Regions from separate parts of the Lysinibacillus sp. fkY74-1 genome, predicted to be linked through region 1. Evidence: predicted binding sites of a transcription regulator. Region 1 holds the regulator's gene; the other holds the start of a gene.
The links. Region 1 encodes NrdR, which represses ribonucleotide reductase genes. Its sites were predicted from a motif close to AACACNATATATNGTGTT; they were not measured.
Positions count from the first base shown of each region.

Region 2: a site for NrdR is predicted at 2,683-2,700, ahead of ACE1MS_RS14355 (vitamin B12-dependent ribonucleotide reductase). Genes of this name have one in related genera too.

Region 1 covers NZ_CP170173.1:3,387,851-3,395,908, forward strand. The annotation lists gene thrS (threonine--tRNA ligase) at 1-1,900, opposite strand, end outside; gene dnaI (primosomal protein DnaI) at 2,326-3,255, opposite strand; gene ACE1MS_RS16670 (replication initiation and membrane attachment family protein) at 3,283-4,647, opposite strand; gene nrdR (transcriptional regulator NrdR) at 4,664-5,134, opposite strand; gene ACE1MS_RS16680 (glyceraldehyde-3-phosphate dehydrogenase) at 5,320-6,342, opposite strand; gene coaE (dephospho-CoA kinase) at 6,547-7,140, opposite strand; gene mutM (bifunctional DNA-formamidopyrimidine glycosylase/DNA-(apurinic or apyrimidinic site) lyase) at 7,154-8,026, opposite strand; gene polA (DNA polymerase I) at 8,039-8,058, opposite strand, start outside.
Region 2 covers NZ_CP170173.1:2,925,025-2,933,082, forward strand. The annotation lists gene ACE1MS_RS14355 (vitamin B12-dependent ribonucleotide reductase) at 65-2,635, opposite strand; gene ACE1MS_RS14360 (lipoate--protein ligase family protein) at 2,823-3,653, opposite strand; gene ACE1MS_RS14365 (rhodanese-like domain-containing protein) at 3,858-4,244, shown strand; glycine riboswitch at 4,669-4,744, shown strand; gene ACE1MS_RS14370 (amino acid permease) at 4,908-6,245, shown strand; gene ACE1MS_RS14375 (glutaminase) at 6,280-7,242, opposite strand; gene ACE1MS_RS14380 (M20 family metallopeptidase) at 7,327-8,058, opposite strand, start outside.

The DNA of each region.
Region 1 (8,058 bases):
GGAAATTCTCAAAGCTAATTGTTTCGGAATCTTTTGAGCCATAGCGACGAACATTAACACCATTAGCTTCAACTTCTTTATCACCAATGACAAGCATATACGGAATCTTTTTCATTTGTGCTTCACGAATTTTATAGCCTAATTTCTCTTCACGATCATCCATTTCCACACGTAAGCCCGCTGCTGTTAATTGCTCTTCGATTTGTTTTGCATAATCGAAGTGTGCTTCATTCGATACTGGAATGACTTCTACTTGGACAGGAGCTAACCAAGTTGGGAATGCACCTTTATATTCTTCAATTAAGAAGGCAACGAAACGCTCCATTGTTGATACAACGCCACGGTGAATAACGACTGGACGATGTGGTTTGCCATCCTCCCCAACGTAGCTTAGGTCGAAACGTTCTGGTAATAAGAAGTCTAGCTGAACTGTTGATAAAGTTTCTTCTTTACCAATCGCTGTTTTTACTTGCACATCCAGTTTAGGACCATAGAATGCTGCTTCACCCTCAGCCTCGAAGTAATCTAAGCCAAGCTCATCCATTGCTTCTTTTAACATACTTTGTGCTTTTTCCCACATAGCATCATCATTAAAGTATTTTTCAGTATCAGCAGGGTCGCGATATGATAAACGGAATGAATAATCATTTAAATCGAAATCTTTATACACCTCTAAGATTAACTGCACGACTTTTTGGAATTCTGCTTTAATTTGGTCTGGACGAACAAAGATATGTGCATCATTTAAAGTCATCCCACGTACGCGCTGCAGGCCAGAAACTGCTCCCGACATTTCATAGCGGTGCATTGTTCCAAGCTCAGCAATACGTAATGGTAAGCTACGATAAGAATGCATGCTATTTTTGTAAACCATCATATGGTGAGGACAGTTCATTGGACGCATAATTAATGTCTCATTGTCCATTTCCATTGGTGGGAAAATAGAATCTTGGTAATGATCCCAGTGACCTGAAGTTTGATAAAGCTCTTTTGAACCTAATACAGGTGTATAAACATGCTTATATCCAAGAGATAATTCTTTATCGACAATATAACGCTCAATAACACGACGAATTGTTGCACCATTTGGTAACCAAAGTGGTAAACCTTGGCCGACCTTTTGAGAAGTTGTAAATAGCTCTAATTCCTTCCCGATTTTACGGTGATCACGTTCTTTTGCTTCTTCTAGCATTTGTAGGTGATGTTTTAATTCTTCTTTTTTGAAGAACGCTGTACCATAAATACGTTGTAGCATTTTGTTATCAGAGTTCCCTCTCCAATAGGCACCTGCTAATGATAGCAGCTTGAATTCGCGAAGTTTACCAGTAGATGGTACGTGAATACCACGGCAAAGATCGAAAAATTCCCCTTGATAATAAATGGACACTTGCTCATCTGCAGGGATTGCCTCTAGTAATTCTAATTTATATTCATCGCCAATTTCTTCATACATTGCTTGTGCTTCCGCACGACTTACATTTTTACGTTCTACCTCTAGATTTTCAGCAATAATTTTTTTCATTTCCTTTTCAATTGCTGGTAAATCCTCGGCAGTGATGGGTGTAGGAGAATCAATATCGTAGTAGAATCCACCATCAATGACAGGACCAATACCAAGCTTTACATCTGGGAATAAACGTTTAATTGCCTGTGCTGTTAAATGAGCTGTTGAGTGACGTAAAATCTCAAGTGCTTCTTCATCATCTTGTGTAATAATGGCAATTGTAGCATCTTCTTCGATTGGTGTTTTTAAATCTACCAATACACCATTAATTTTACCTGCATAAGCTTTTTTTCGTAAGCCAGGGCTAATTGATAAGGCTACGTCATCTGTTGATGTACCTTTTACAAATTCCTTTACAGCGCCATCTGGGAAAGTTAATTTAATCATTTCTGACATATTCTTTGCACTCCTTTGTTAAGTTGAATACATAATGATTGATTGTAGACTAATAAAGTGATTCAGCTGCCTATATGAGCGCTCTCCACAATTGGTCTAAGCGAAGTCTCCACATCTAAAATAATAAAAAAAGCCCCGTCCCTCACAAAAGGGACGAAGCGTATGCTCGTGGTTCCACCCTTCTTCCTTCCGACTTATCAAGTCAGACGAAGCTCAAGGCTAGCTAACGGGCTAGGGACCGGCGAAAGATTATCCCTTTCGCTGCTCAGCAGGTAGTAAATGATGCGTTCAAACTAGGAAGCTTTCAGCCGTTGACTTCCCTCTCTAGAAGCTGATACACAAAATTCATGTCCTCATCAATGCATATTGATATTTAGTATATGAGTCAGTATACGCTCGATTGTCGAAAAATGCAACTACCAATGTTACATCCTACGGTTATTGCCACGCATTTCAATTGGCTCTGTCAAGGCTTTAATACGCTCCATTATACGGCCTGCCTTAACAACCTCAATATCACCTTTTTGTGATTGAGCTAAATGGTGCTCTAATTCTCCATAATTAAAATTTGATGTAATAAACGTTGGCAATTGTTCCGCCATACGATAATGGAAAATAGTCCCTAAAATTTCATCCCGTGTCCAGGCGGTCATTGTTTCTGCACCTAAATCATCGAGCATTAAAACAGGTGCCTTTTTAATATAATCTATTTTTTCATTCAATGTATTATCGCCAATAGCATTTTTCATTTCCCGTAAAAATTCTGGCACGAAGACAACCACTGAACGTATTTTAATAGACGCTAGCTCATTGGCGATTGCACCAAGCACAAAAGACTTCCCCACGCCGAATTTACCGTATAAGTAAAAACCCTTTGATGGTAAATGACCTGATTCTTTTGTCGCTTTTACAAATTGTGCTGCTTTTTGGGCAATCATCACCCGAGACTCATCATCGATACTTAAATCTTGAATAGTTGCTTGAAGCACATCTTTTGGCATATGCATACTTGCAATCATATTCGCGACATCCCGACGCTCTTCTTCCCTGATCTTTTGCTCACAGCGTACATAATCAATTTCAACTGTATTCCGAACTACCCTTAGAGTAGGGAGGAAGCCTTTTAAATAGTTTGTACAATGTTCTGTGTTATCACAACCACAACATTCCGTAGATTGACTAATAAATTCATGCAGCTTAGGTAAATTTCGTTCGATATTATCATAGCTTAATTCATCTGCATGACGTGCAAGAAATTCCTGTACTCGGGGATTATCTAAAATTTCACGTCGCATAGCTTCATAGCGTTCTTGAAACGAGGGTACATTAATAGCTCGTTTTAATGGTCCATTTATTGGTTCGATTGTTGTTCACCTTCTTTACTATTCACTTTTCCCTAGCATTTCTAATATTTTTTGACGTTCTTTTTCAAAATCTATCGTGCTAGAAGTACTTTCCTCTTGTTTCTCATCACGTTTATAAAACCACTCAGGGACTTTTTCTTCTCGTTGATGTCCTGAACGTCCCTTAACACGCTGACTCGTTTTAGTGGTCGTTTGAGGTTTATTTTTCCAAGTTGTATATTTATCATGCTCTTGGCGTGCAAGTTCCATTGCTTCTTTAGCGGTTTGAATATTTTTACGAACCCAATGATCCGCAATCGTTTCCACATATTTTTTAGGTAACTTCATATCCGTTGTTAACATAACATACTCTAGCAAAGCATTGACTACCCCAACCGGCATGCCATGCTGTACAATCAAGCTTTCCGCAAGTTGTACAGAGGTTTGCAAAGGTTCTTTTCCATTATTAATGTCACGTAACACTTGAATAGGAGCTGTAGTCTCTAAATAGTGTTGTAGCTCCTGATCCTTCGTTTTTTGTCCCGTTTCTTCTAATGGCAACTGTTCGCTAACTCTCGCTATTTTTGGCGGCTCTTTTGACACAGTTAACTTATAGAAATCAGCAGCTGCCTTGCGTAAGCGCTCTTGAGAAATTCCTAAATCATCGTCTAAAGCAAGAATCACCACTTTTTGCATATCGAGCGCTGTTAAATGATATAAAAATGCTAGCTTTGCGATAGCCTCACGAACTTCTAATGTCAGTAAACTAGACGGTACCAATTGCTCGGATAACCCTGCTTGTAACAAATCGAAGTCAAATTGCTCCAAATAAAAAGGATACACCCTTTGTTGTTTATCCTTACGATTCGTATCCACTTGTAAATCTGATGGAATATTGGAATGAACGGGCTTATAGACATCTATAAAGGCACGAGATACATCCTTTAACTCCGCGTCCCTTACAGGGGATATAAAACGTTGACGCAAATTACGATATGCCTGCTCTCCAATTTTGCTAAATAAAAACATCGACAACAACGGGTCTTTCATAAAGCTTTCTGCATCTAATGGACGCTGTAGCTCATATAAAAAACTCCGCTCACCAGCATTTTCTTTTTTCCATGTACGTAGTAAACCAATCGCTTCAAGGGCTATTCGTGCCTCAAACACTTTACCAATGGGCAGACCAAGCACATTCATTAAATAATAATGTGTCATTTGCTGCTTTGGTATCTGCTCTGCTTCAGCCCATAAAGTTAAGTATAGGCTGATGGGGTCTGAGCCCGTTAACGGTTGATAGAATAATGTTACTAATTGACGCTCTTGAGTAGAAAATGCATGAGGTAGACGAATGTCAAAAGGATCGCCAGGCTGCAATTCCTTATATAAATGAATCAACGTCATTCATCCTCTCTATTTTCTATGATTTCTGCTCCGTTTGACGTTGAATAATATCTTTAATCTCCTCGATAAAGACATTGATATCTTTAAACTGTCGGTAGACCGATGCAAAACGGACATACGCCACCTCATCAATTTTGGCTAAGCGATCCATGACCAATTCACCGACATCTTCTGAGCGTACCTCCGAATTTCCAATACGACGAAGATCTTTTTCAATTGATAGGACAAGTTGCTCCAGTATATCAAGCGCAACTGGGCGTTTCTCACAGGCACGAATAAGGCCACGAAGTACCTTTTCACGGCTAAATTCCTCTCGTGAACCTTCCTTTTTCACTACAACTAATGGGGTCTCTTCAATTTTTTCAAACGTTGTAAAACGGAAGCCACATGACTCACATTCACGACGTCTACGAATTTCTTTGTTATCATCTACTGGCCTCGAATCCACAACACGCGTTCCGTTAAATTGGCAAGATGGACATCTCATATAATTACTCTCCTGGTTTACAACAATTTAATATTTCTATTATAACAAATTTCCTACATATAAGAAAAGTGCATTCCCGTAGTGAGCTCATGATAAACCTAAAGCACTTAAAGTACAAGGAAAGTTTTTTTAAAAAAGCACATTGAAACCCGTTAGATTTCAATGTGCTCAAGATAAAAATATTATTATGCGTTAACTGTTTCTAATGCATTAGCTACTTTTTTCACTAGGTCCACAACACGCGCAGAGTAACCCCATTCATTGTCATACCAAGCAAGTACTTTCACTTTACGGTTACCTAATACCATTGTGGAAAGCCCATCAACTGTTGATGAGTAAGTCGTTGTGTTGTAATCAGAAGATACTAGTGGTTCAACTGAGAAATTTAAAATACCTTTCATTGGACCTTCTGTTGCAGCTTTTACAAAAGCTGCATTAACAGCATCAACTGTTACATCTGTATTTAAATCTACTACAAGGTCCACTAAAGAAACATTTGGTGTTGGAACGCGAAGTGCCATACCATGAATTTTACCTTCTAATTCAGGTAGAACTAATTTTAATGCTTTGGCAGCACCTGTAGATGTAGGAATAATTGATTGTGCGCACCCACGTGCACGACGTAAATCTTTATGTGGATTATCTAAGTTCTTTTGATCGTTTGTATAAGCATGAACAGTTGTCATCAAACCATTTTCAATACCAAATGTATCATTTAATACTTTTGCTACTGGTGCTAAGCAGTTTGTTGTACAAGAAGCGTTTGAAATTACATCATGTTTAGCAATATCAAGTTTGTCATCATTAACACCTAAAACAATTGTTACATCTTCGTTTTTACCAGGTGCTGTTAAGATAACTTTTTTCGCGCCAGCCTCTAAGTGCATTGCTGCTTTGTCACGTTCATTAAATTTACCTGTAGCTTCTATAACGATATCAACACCCATTGTAGCCCAAGGTAATTTTAATGGGTCGCGTTCGCTAATAATTTGAACTCGTTTGCCATTTACAACTAAAGCATCGCCTGCTGGTTCTACTGTACCTTCAAATGTTCCGTGATTTGTGTCATACTTAATCAAATGTGCTAACGTTTCTGCTGGATAGCTAGCGTTAATAGCAACAATATTTAAATTTTCTTGTACGATCGCTTGGCGGAAAACCATACGTCCGATACGTCCGAAACCATTAATAGCAATTGATACTGTCATTTAAAAATCCTCCTGTGAGTACATACTCAGATTAATTATATACTTTATGGTGATTAGTATAACACAATTTTAAAAAAGATGAACATTATATACTCATATTATTAAAGTTCTTATTTTCTGAAAAATTATCTCTTATTATGGCATTCACCCATAAAAAAATGTGTAGCAAGATGTACTTGCTACACATTTTTAGTCTGAAGCCATTTAAATTACACCCCAGAAAGCTAGAATTTTCTTTAATTGTTCCTCTGTATTTTCCAGATTCTCATTATTATAAATGACTGCATGAGCTCCCTTTTCTTTCACAGACATAGGCAACTGTGAATGCATGCGCGCCAAGGCATCCTCTTTTGTTAAATGATTGCGTTCCATTAAACGTCGAAGCTGAACCTCTTCACTTACCGACACTACAATGATACGCTCTACAAAATGCTGAAGCTTACTTTCAAATAACAGGGGAATATCCATGACAACATGTTCATGACCGCCCTCTAAATAGGCATCCCGTTGACGTAGCATTTCCTTTCTAATGGCCGGATGCATAATATCATTTAAAATTTTTCGTTTGGCTGGCTCATGAAAAATAATATTTCCAAGCATTGTCCGATTCAAATTGCCATCCTCTAGTAAAATATCTTGGCCGAAGTTTTCTGCAATAAATGCCAATGTCTCCGTTCCTGGTTCGACAACATCTCGCGCTACAATGTCTGCATCCACAATCGGTAATCCTAGTTCGAGCATCATTTTTGCTACTGTACTTTTTCCGCTTGCAATACTTCCTGTAAGTCCGATAATCATTGTTAAATCCCCTTTAATGTTGACAATTTGGGCAAAAAGACGACGTCCGCCCACCAATCGTCATTTGACTTGTTGCTGTTTCACAGGCGGGGCATATTTTTTTCCCATACATTTTCAAACGATTCTGCATGCTCCCAGCTTCCCCATTAATATTTCGATAATCAGAGATAGTTGAACCACCTGCTTCTATACTTTGACGTAAAACAGCAACGATCTCCTCAAATAATGCTCGTTTGCGCTTCTCACTTATGCGGTTCATTTTTCGTGCAGGATGAATTTTCTGAGCGAATAGCGCCTCCGTTGCATAAATATTGCCACAACCCGAAATGACTTGACCATCCATAATCACTTCTTTTACGGCCTTATTCGCATATTTCGGTAATGTAGATTTTGTTATAAAAAATTCACACGCTAATTCATCAAAGGGCTCTGGTGCCATTTTTGTTAATGGTATATGATCTTCAATTTTTGCCAAAAATCGTAGTTCACCAAAACGTCGTATATCTGAATAAATTAAGTAACCACCATCAGCCATCTTAAATGTTGCATGTATATGCTTTTGGAATTTGGCTTCATTGATGTCTTCTGGTGAATTTACAACAAACCATGCACCTGTCATTCCTAAGTGACTAACAAGAACATAAGGAACCTCATCTTTCAATAAATGAAAGAAAATATATTTCGCACGTCGTTCAATTTTTGTAATCGTCATTTCAGACAATGTTAATTCAAATGCATCAGGCTCCGCTTGTTTAACAATACATTGTTTCCCCTCACTAAAAGAAAAGTGTACCCTTTCAGATAGCTGAACATGTTGAATTGTACGTCCTTCAACCTTTGGCTTCAATGCCTGGACGACACCTTCTACCTCTGGTAACTCAGGCATTTGAACCCCTCCTTATTTTGCTTCATACCATG
Region 2 (8,058 bases), 460 kb from region 1:
TACTTTAAATTTTTATGACTGAAATTGTTTATAGAACGCTACAATAACGTGGTATAAACAATATTTACAGGCCGCATTTTAACTGTGCGCCACAGTTTGTACATGTATTACAGCCACCCATTTCTTCGACTGTTCCTTTGCGGCAAACCGGACATGTATTTCCTACGTCTGAGCCAATTACCGTTGTGGACTCTAGTGCTTGAATCGTATCCACTAATACGACTGGACGTTTTGTATGTTCTTCCACTAATTCTTCTTCAAATGATAATTGATCCATATCATTTTCCTCAGCTTTTAGCGTAAGTACCTGTGAATCACGGCTACCATCCACATAGACCGTACCACCTTTAGCGCCACCTTTATACAGTCGCTCGTAAACTTTTTCAACTTGTTGTACAGTGTAGCCTTTTGGTGCATTTACTGTTTTAGAGATTGATGAATCAATCCATTTTTGAATAATACATTGTACATCAGCATGTGCCTCTGGTTTTAGCTCCATTGCCGTTACAAACCATTCTGGAAGCTCTTGCTCATTAGCTTCTGGATGACGGTCTAAGTATTCTTTTACGATTTCAGCTTTCACTTCAATGAACTTACCAAGACGACCAGAACGGTAGTATGTGAAGGAGAAGTATGGTTCAAGACCTGTCGCTACACCTACCATCGTTCCTGTTGAACCAGTTGGAGCAACCGTTAATAAATGGGAGTTACGAATACCCGTTGCTAAAATTTGCTCCTTGATATGAGCAGGCATTTTTTCCATAAAGCCTGTTTCTGTGAAAGCTTTACGTAAACGAGCTGTTTCTTCGTCAGTAGCACCGACTAAGAATGGGAAGCTACCACGCTCCTTAGCAAGCTCTGTAGACGCCTCATACGCTGTTTCAGCAATTGTTTTAAAGATTTCATCGACTAAAGCATTACCTGCTTCAGAACCATATTCTTTCTCACAATAAATAAGTAAATCAGCTAAGCCCATTACGCCTAAACCGACACGACGCTCACCTAGTGCTTGTACACGATTTTCTTCTAAGAAGTATGGTGTGGCATCAATAACATTATCCTGCATTCGAACACCTACACGAACCGTTTCACGTAGTGCTTCGTAATCTACAGTTTGGTTGTCTTTATTAGCAAATTGTGCAAGGTTTACTGCTGCCAAGTTACACACTGAGTATGGCGCAAGTGGCTGTTCCCCACATGGGTTTGTCGCTACAACGCTTTGACCATATGCCTTTGCATTCGTCATATCATTGGCATTGTCGATAAAGAAAATTCCTGGCTCTGCGGAGTAAGTTGCACATACGTTAATTAAATTCCACAATTCTTTCGCTTTAATCGTGCGATATGTGCGGATTTTATAGCCCATCTTCTCCCACTCACGAACGTCACCAACATTATGCCATTCTGTATTATAAGCACTCATTTCCTCTTTTGAGTATTCTTCCACCGCTGGGAAACGTAGTTCGAAATCATCATCGTTTTCAACAGCTTCCATAAATTCTTTAGTTAATGTTACGGATATGTTTGCACCCGTTAAAAACTCTGGATTGTGAACGGTATATGTGCCACCATCACGTAGTTTATTTTCAGCCTCTCGAATAATGGCTGTATCGAATCCACCTAAACCTTCAATGCTTTTATAGTTTACAATGCCTTGATACATAGCTTCTTCTTGCATAGAAAGCGGCTTGAAGTTTAATTTTTCTTTGGCTAGACGAATGATTGTTTCATCCGTTGTATTTTCAATTAGGTAACGAAGAATACGTGGGTTTTGCATTTTAGAAATAATAAACTCCACAATATCAGGATGCCAATCTGCAAGCATAATCATTTGTGCTCCACGACGTGAGCCACCTTGCTCTACAAGATGTGTCAATTTAGCAATATCATCTAACCAAGAAACAGAACCAGATGATTTGCCGTTTACACCACGTGCCAGTGTGTTGCGTGGACGTAATGTAGAGCCATTTGTTCCTACTCCACCACCACGGCTCATAATTTCCATTACTTGCTTACGATGATCACTAATACCTTCACGTGAATCAGCAACAAAAGGCATTACGTAGCAGTTAAAGAATGTTACATCTGTTTCAGACCCTGCTCCGTATATCACTCGTCCTGCAGGAATGAATTTTAAGGACACTAATTGATCATAAAATTTTTCAAACCATTCTTGACGTTTTTCTGGCGTTTTTTCAACAATTGCAAGTCCTGTTGCATTTCGTTTAGCGATTTGTTCATAAAAAATCTCAAGAGGCTTCTCTAGCACGTCAATTGAACGCGTAATCACACCCGTTTCTTGCTCTTTTGGATCGTCTAAAGCGCTACGATAATCTTCCTCAATCAAAATATCTGCTGTTTTTGTAGTCATGTCCAGCTTTTGAATGGTCCCTAAACCACGTGCAGGGAATTTTGGATCAGCTTTGACCGTTAAAACAACAAAGTCACCAGCTTTCAGTGTTTTCTTTTCTGTGTCTTTAAACGAGTAGCGATCGATCATGACAAGTCTAGATACACCTTTGTGCGTGATGTGCATATCAGGCGTTACAGGGTGTACCTGCGGGAATTGTTCGATATCTTTGTTTAACTGTTCAAATTGATTGTTTACATCGGGTTGATGATTTGTGAGTACCATCGTTTTGCCTCCCTTACAAAATAAATACACAATATCATGTGTTGTTAAACACTACATATTGTGTATATGTCTTTAAAAAAGATACTATATATAGATTTTCAATTCAACTCTTGCTTTTTTCAATAGAATCGGAACTACTTGTAATAGCAAGGATTGAAAGCTTAAAAATATTTTTTTATACCATTTTTTACTTTTTGAAGTTCCACTCATCACATGCATATTTTTTTTCTTCTAATGCACGGACATATTCTAACTGCTCCTCAGAAAGTGTAAATGGTTTTAATTCAATTTGCAACGATTTTGCAAATCCATCTCGAAAAGCTGTCACACATTGTTCAACTGTCACAGGCTCATCCACAAGACTGTTAATCGCTACTGCTTTCTCCGGTAATTTTCTGCGCATACGATCCTTCGCTTCTTCACTCGAAAAATTAAAGACCGATAATAGCTTCTCTTGATCTAAATCTAATAAAATGGCACCATGCTGCAATATAACGCCTTTTTGACGTGTTTGCGCACTTCCAGCTATTTTTTTCCCTTCGACTACCAGCTCGTACCAGCTTGGAGCATCAAAGCATACAGCACTTTTTGGACTCTTTAAGTCTGCTCTTTTTTCCTCTGTATCCGGGACACTAAAATAGGCATCCATTCCTAAGTTGTGGAAACCTTGCAAGATTCCCTCACTTAGCACACGGTACGCCTCTGTCACGGACTCTGGCATATCGGGATAGCTTTCTGTTACGATGACACTATATGTAAGCTCATGCTCATGCAGCACAGCTCGTCCACCAGTAGGTCGACGTACAAAGCCTAAGCCTTGTTCTCGTACAGCGTCTAAATTTATATCCTTTTTGGCCTGCTGAAAATAACCAATTGATAGTGTTGCTGGTTCCCACTCATAAAAACGAATGACTGGTGGAATTAACCCCTCACTATGCCAATCAAGTAATGCTTCATCTAGTGCCATATTAAAAGACGGACTACATTTCCCTGAATTTAAAAAATACCAAGTTGTCATTTGTTCATCTCCTACAATTTATAAAAGTACCTCAGGCCTCACCTGTGGTTCAACCTTAACGAAGATTACGTTACCGTTCAAGTTGTTGCTTTTGAAGCGAGATAGACGAATTCGCCACAATCTAGTTAATTTTATCAAACTCATTGGACTATCGCTAGCGCATCTTTTATAATAATAAAGAAGATAGAAAGGGGTAAGAAAATCTTGGACATACTTATCACAATCGGTGTCGTTTTAGTAGTCATAATTGCATACATCGGTATTAATGCACTACGACTCAAAAAAGCTGTAACCAACTTAACACAAGAACAATTTATTGAAGGCTATCGTAAAGCACAGCTAATCGATGTTCGTGAACAAAAAGAATTTGATGCTGGTCACATTCTTGGAGCACGAAACGTTCCTTCCACAACACTACGTCAACGTTATAAAGAAATTCGCCCAGATTTACCAGTATATTTATACTGTCAAAATACAGGCCGTAGCTCACGTGCTGCACTATTTCTTAAAAAACGTGGGTACAACCAAATTTACCAACTTCAAGGCGGTTTCAAAACTTGGACAGGTAAAATAAAAACCAAAAAATATTAATATTTCCCTAAAAAAGTCGTCTCAAAGAACTAGGAGACGACTTCTTTTTATACAAAAAATTCAGAGTTTCTACTATATTATATCTATTGCAAAATTTTAAGTGTCTATTTATGGTGCTTGTTCATACTATGCCATCCGCTTCCTCGTCCCACCTTATTTGAACCTACTTTGAAGGTCTTCATCATTCTTCCCAGAAGCCTTTCAAATTTATTCATTTTCACATAATAGGAGAAATTTTGTATGTCCAAAAATACTAATTTTCGTTAGTATTTTTCATGTATGCACTGCATTCTTCTATTTTTCTGAAAATAATATAAATTTATAGTTGAATAATTGGAATAGCACTGCTAGGATATATAATATCTTAAAATAATATTAAGTATAAAAATTAATTAGCTATGAATGCTATGGATCAAACTATAGCAGGAGCAGTTCTGGAGAGAGCGCATTTGCGTCGCCGAAGGGTTCACTATCTCAGGCAAAAGGACAGAGGAGTAATAACAGCTTTTTTAAGCGATGCCACACAAAGATTAAGATGATTTGATGAAGCATCCGTGGTCAAATGGTATTTGTTATTCTGACGTTTTTCCGAGACTAGTGTCACAACTAGTCTCTTTTTATTTTTCCAGTCATCATTTTTTATGCATCTTTGGGGGGATTAACGTGGAACAGCAACAATTAAAACGTGAATTAAAAAATCGTCATGTGCAGCTTATTGCCATTGGTGGAACAATAGGAACCGGTTTATTTCTAGGCTCCGGGAAAGCCATTGCGTTAGCAGGGCCTTCCATCATTCTTGCCTATTTAATTGTCGGAACGGCACTCTTTTTTGTTATGCGTGCATTGGGCGAACTATTATTATCGAATTCAGGATATACATCATTTACGGATTTTGCCTCCGAATACATAGGACCATGGGCAGGATATGTAACAGGCTGGACATACTGGTTCTGTTGGATCATGACAGCGATGGCAGATATTATTGCTGTAGGTGTCTATACACAGTATTGGTTTAATATTCCCCAATGGGTTCCCGCTATCGGTTGTTTAGTATTATTGCTACTACTGAATTTATTGACGGTCAAACTATTTGGGGAGTTAGAATTTTGGTTTGCAATCATTAAAGTGATTACCATTGTGGCACTCATTATCCTTGGGCTTATTATGTTAGTGACAGGCTTTCAAACAAGCTCTGGAACAGTTTCAGTAGATAATCTTTGGGTTCACGGCGGCCTGTTTCCAAATGGCGTATATGGCTTTTTAATGGCCTTTCAGATGGTCGTTTTCGCTTTCGTCGGTGTGGAATTAGTAGGCGTATCAGCAGCCGAGACTGCAAACCCACAAAAAAACATTCCTTCGGCTATTAATAAAATACCGTTTCGAATTTTACTCTTTTATGTAGGGGCACTGTTTGTCATCCTATGTATCAACCCATGGTATGAAATGTCTGCCGCAAGCAGCCCATTTGTCCAAGTATTTACGTTAGCAGGTATTCCAATTGCTGCAGGTATTATTAATTTTGTCGTGCTTACTTCAGCCGCATCTGCTGGTAATAGTGGTTTATTTTCAACAAGTCGCATGCTCTTTAATCTTGGTAAAAATAAACAAGCATCACCTGCTTTTGCTAAGCTCAATAAAAATAGTGTTCCCAGTAACGCGCTAGTTATTTCCGCAATTGTTGTCTCTGTGGGGGCGCTGTTAAGTAAGCTAATGCCAGAGAATGCCTTTAGTATCGTTACGACTATTAGTGCGATTTGCTTCATATGGGTGTGGAGTATTATCATCATTTCTCACATTATCTATAAACGGAAAAATCGTGCCCTTCATGAGGCCTCAAGCTTTAAAGCACCGCTGACACCTTTTATCAACTATGTAGTGCTTGCGTTTTTTACTTTTCTATTAATTGTGATGTTTATTTCCGAGGCAACACGTACAGCTCTGCTACTAACACCTATTTGGTTTATTGCCTTATTTATTCTATATAAAATGAAAAAAAGATGACTTCAGACTAAGCTCTGAAGTCATCTTCTACTTTTTAAAAAATGGTCATATCCCATTCTGTCGCTAAATGTTTCAGTAATTGGACACCTGCGACACTATTCCCGATTGGATCGATGGCTGGTCCATAAATACCTATCCCGCAGCCAGCAGGAAAGGGTGAATCTAGTCCTGCATGGCCAGGCACAGCTGTAAGAATGGCACCGGAGACACCACTTTTAGCAGGAAGTCCAATAAATGCTGCAAATTTTCCTGAAGCATTGTACATACCGCATGTCACCATTAAAGCCTTTGCTAATTTCGCCACTTGTTTAGGAAATAATTTTTTCTTTAATAGCGGATGATAGCCATCATTGGCAATAACTAAACCAATCATCGCTAAATCGGATACATTGACTTCAATCGCACATTGCTTTAAGTAAACCTCAAGAGCCGCTTCTACTGGGCAGTCTAAGAAACCAGAATCCTTGAGGTAGTAGGCTAGTGCTCGATTACGGTTCGCTGTTTGCCACTCTGATTGAAACACTTCCTCATTAATACTTAAAGGTTTGCCTATGATTTGCTCTAAAAAATGCAGGATTTTGTCAATCTTCTCTTGTGGTGAATTTCCCATCATCATAGAGGAAACAGTAATCGCCCCAGCATTAATCATTGGATTAAAGGGCTTTCCTGGTTGATGACTTTCTAAACGAATAATGGAGTTGAATGTATCCCCTGTCGGCTCAACATCTACCCTTTCTAATACATATGGCAATCCTCTGTCCATACAGGCCAATATAAAGGTGATTACTTTAGAAACACTCTGAAGCGTAAATAGTTCAGTCGTATCCCCAGCTTTCATTTCGTGCCCTTCAGTTCCGATAATAGCTATAGCTAATTGATTCGGGTCTTTTTTAGCTAATGCAGGGATATAGTTAGCGCACTGTCCTTCTTTAGCAGCAGAGCGAAACTGTGTTACCCATTGTGCCACAAGCTGATCGTGACTAGGTTGTGTTGTCATTACTGTGGACTCCTTTCAAAATGTGCAAAAACAGAGTCTTCATAGTTCTCCTATGAAGACTCTATCCATATTTTTGCTATTCTTTTATAGCTTTGGAGGCATTGTCCCCTCCGGAATTAACGATTTATACGTCTCCCCATCAAGACGTTCTTGCCATTCCTTTTTAGCTTCTTCAATTAGTACTGGATTAGCCAATAACTCAATCGCTGTACACGCCATAATTTTAGCAGCTTGTAGCATACCTTTATGGGCGATTGGCGTGACACCTTGAGAAACAACTTGCCAAGTATGCAATGGTGTTCCTAATGCCATACATACTGTTGTACATTGAACAGTTGGCACATTCCAGCTGACATCTCCCACATCAGTAGAGCCACCCATAATAAATTCAGGGAGTATACGAGGAATATGATCAGCAATAACTTTTCCTTGTAATTGTTGTACATCACCTTTATGTAGACCGACCAATGATGAGGCTTGTACTTCAGGAGAAAACGTATGGAAAATAGCCTGAGCATACTGTTCATCTTCTATTGTATAGTCTGGCATGCCAATTTCAAGTATTTGTTGATACATGACATCATAAAGTGTCTTATTTGTTATTAAATTAGAAGCAGCACCTTCGAAATCAATTTCTAGGGAAGTGCCTGTCATAAGCGTTGCACCCTTCGCAATATTTTCAACGCGCTGATAGATTTCTTGCACTTGTTGCTTTTTAGGTGCTCGCACTAAGTAGGTAACTTCGGCATATGGTTGAACAACATTCGGAGATGAACCACCAGAGTTTGTAATAGCATAATGCACTCGTGCTTCTGG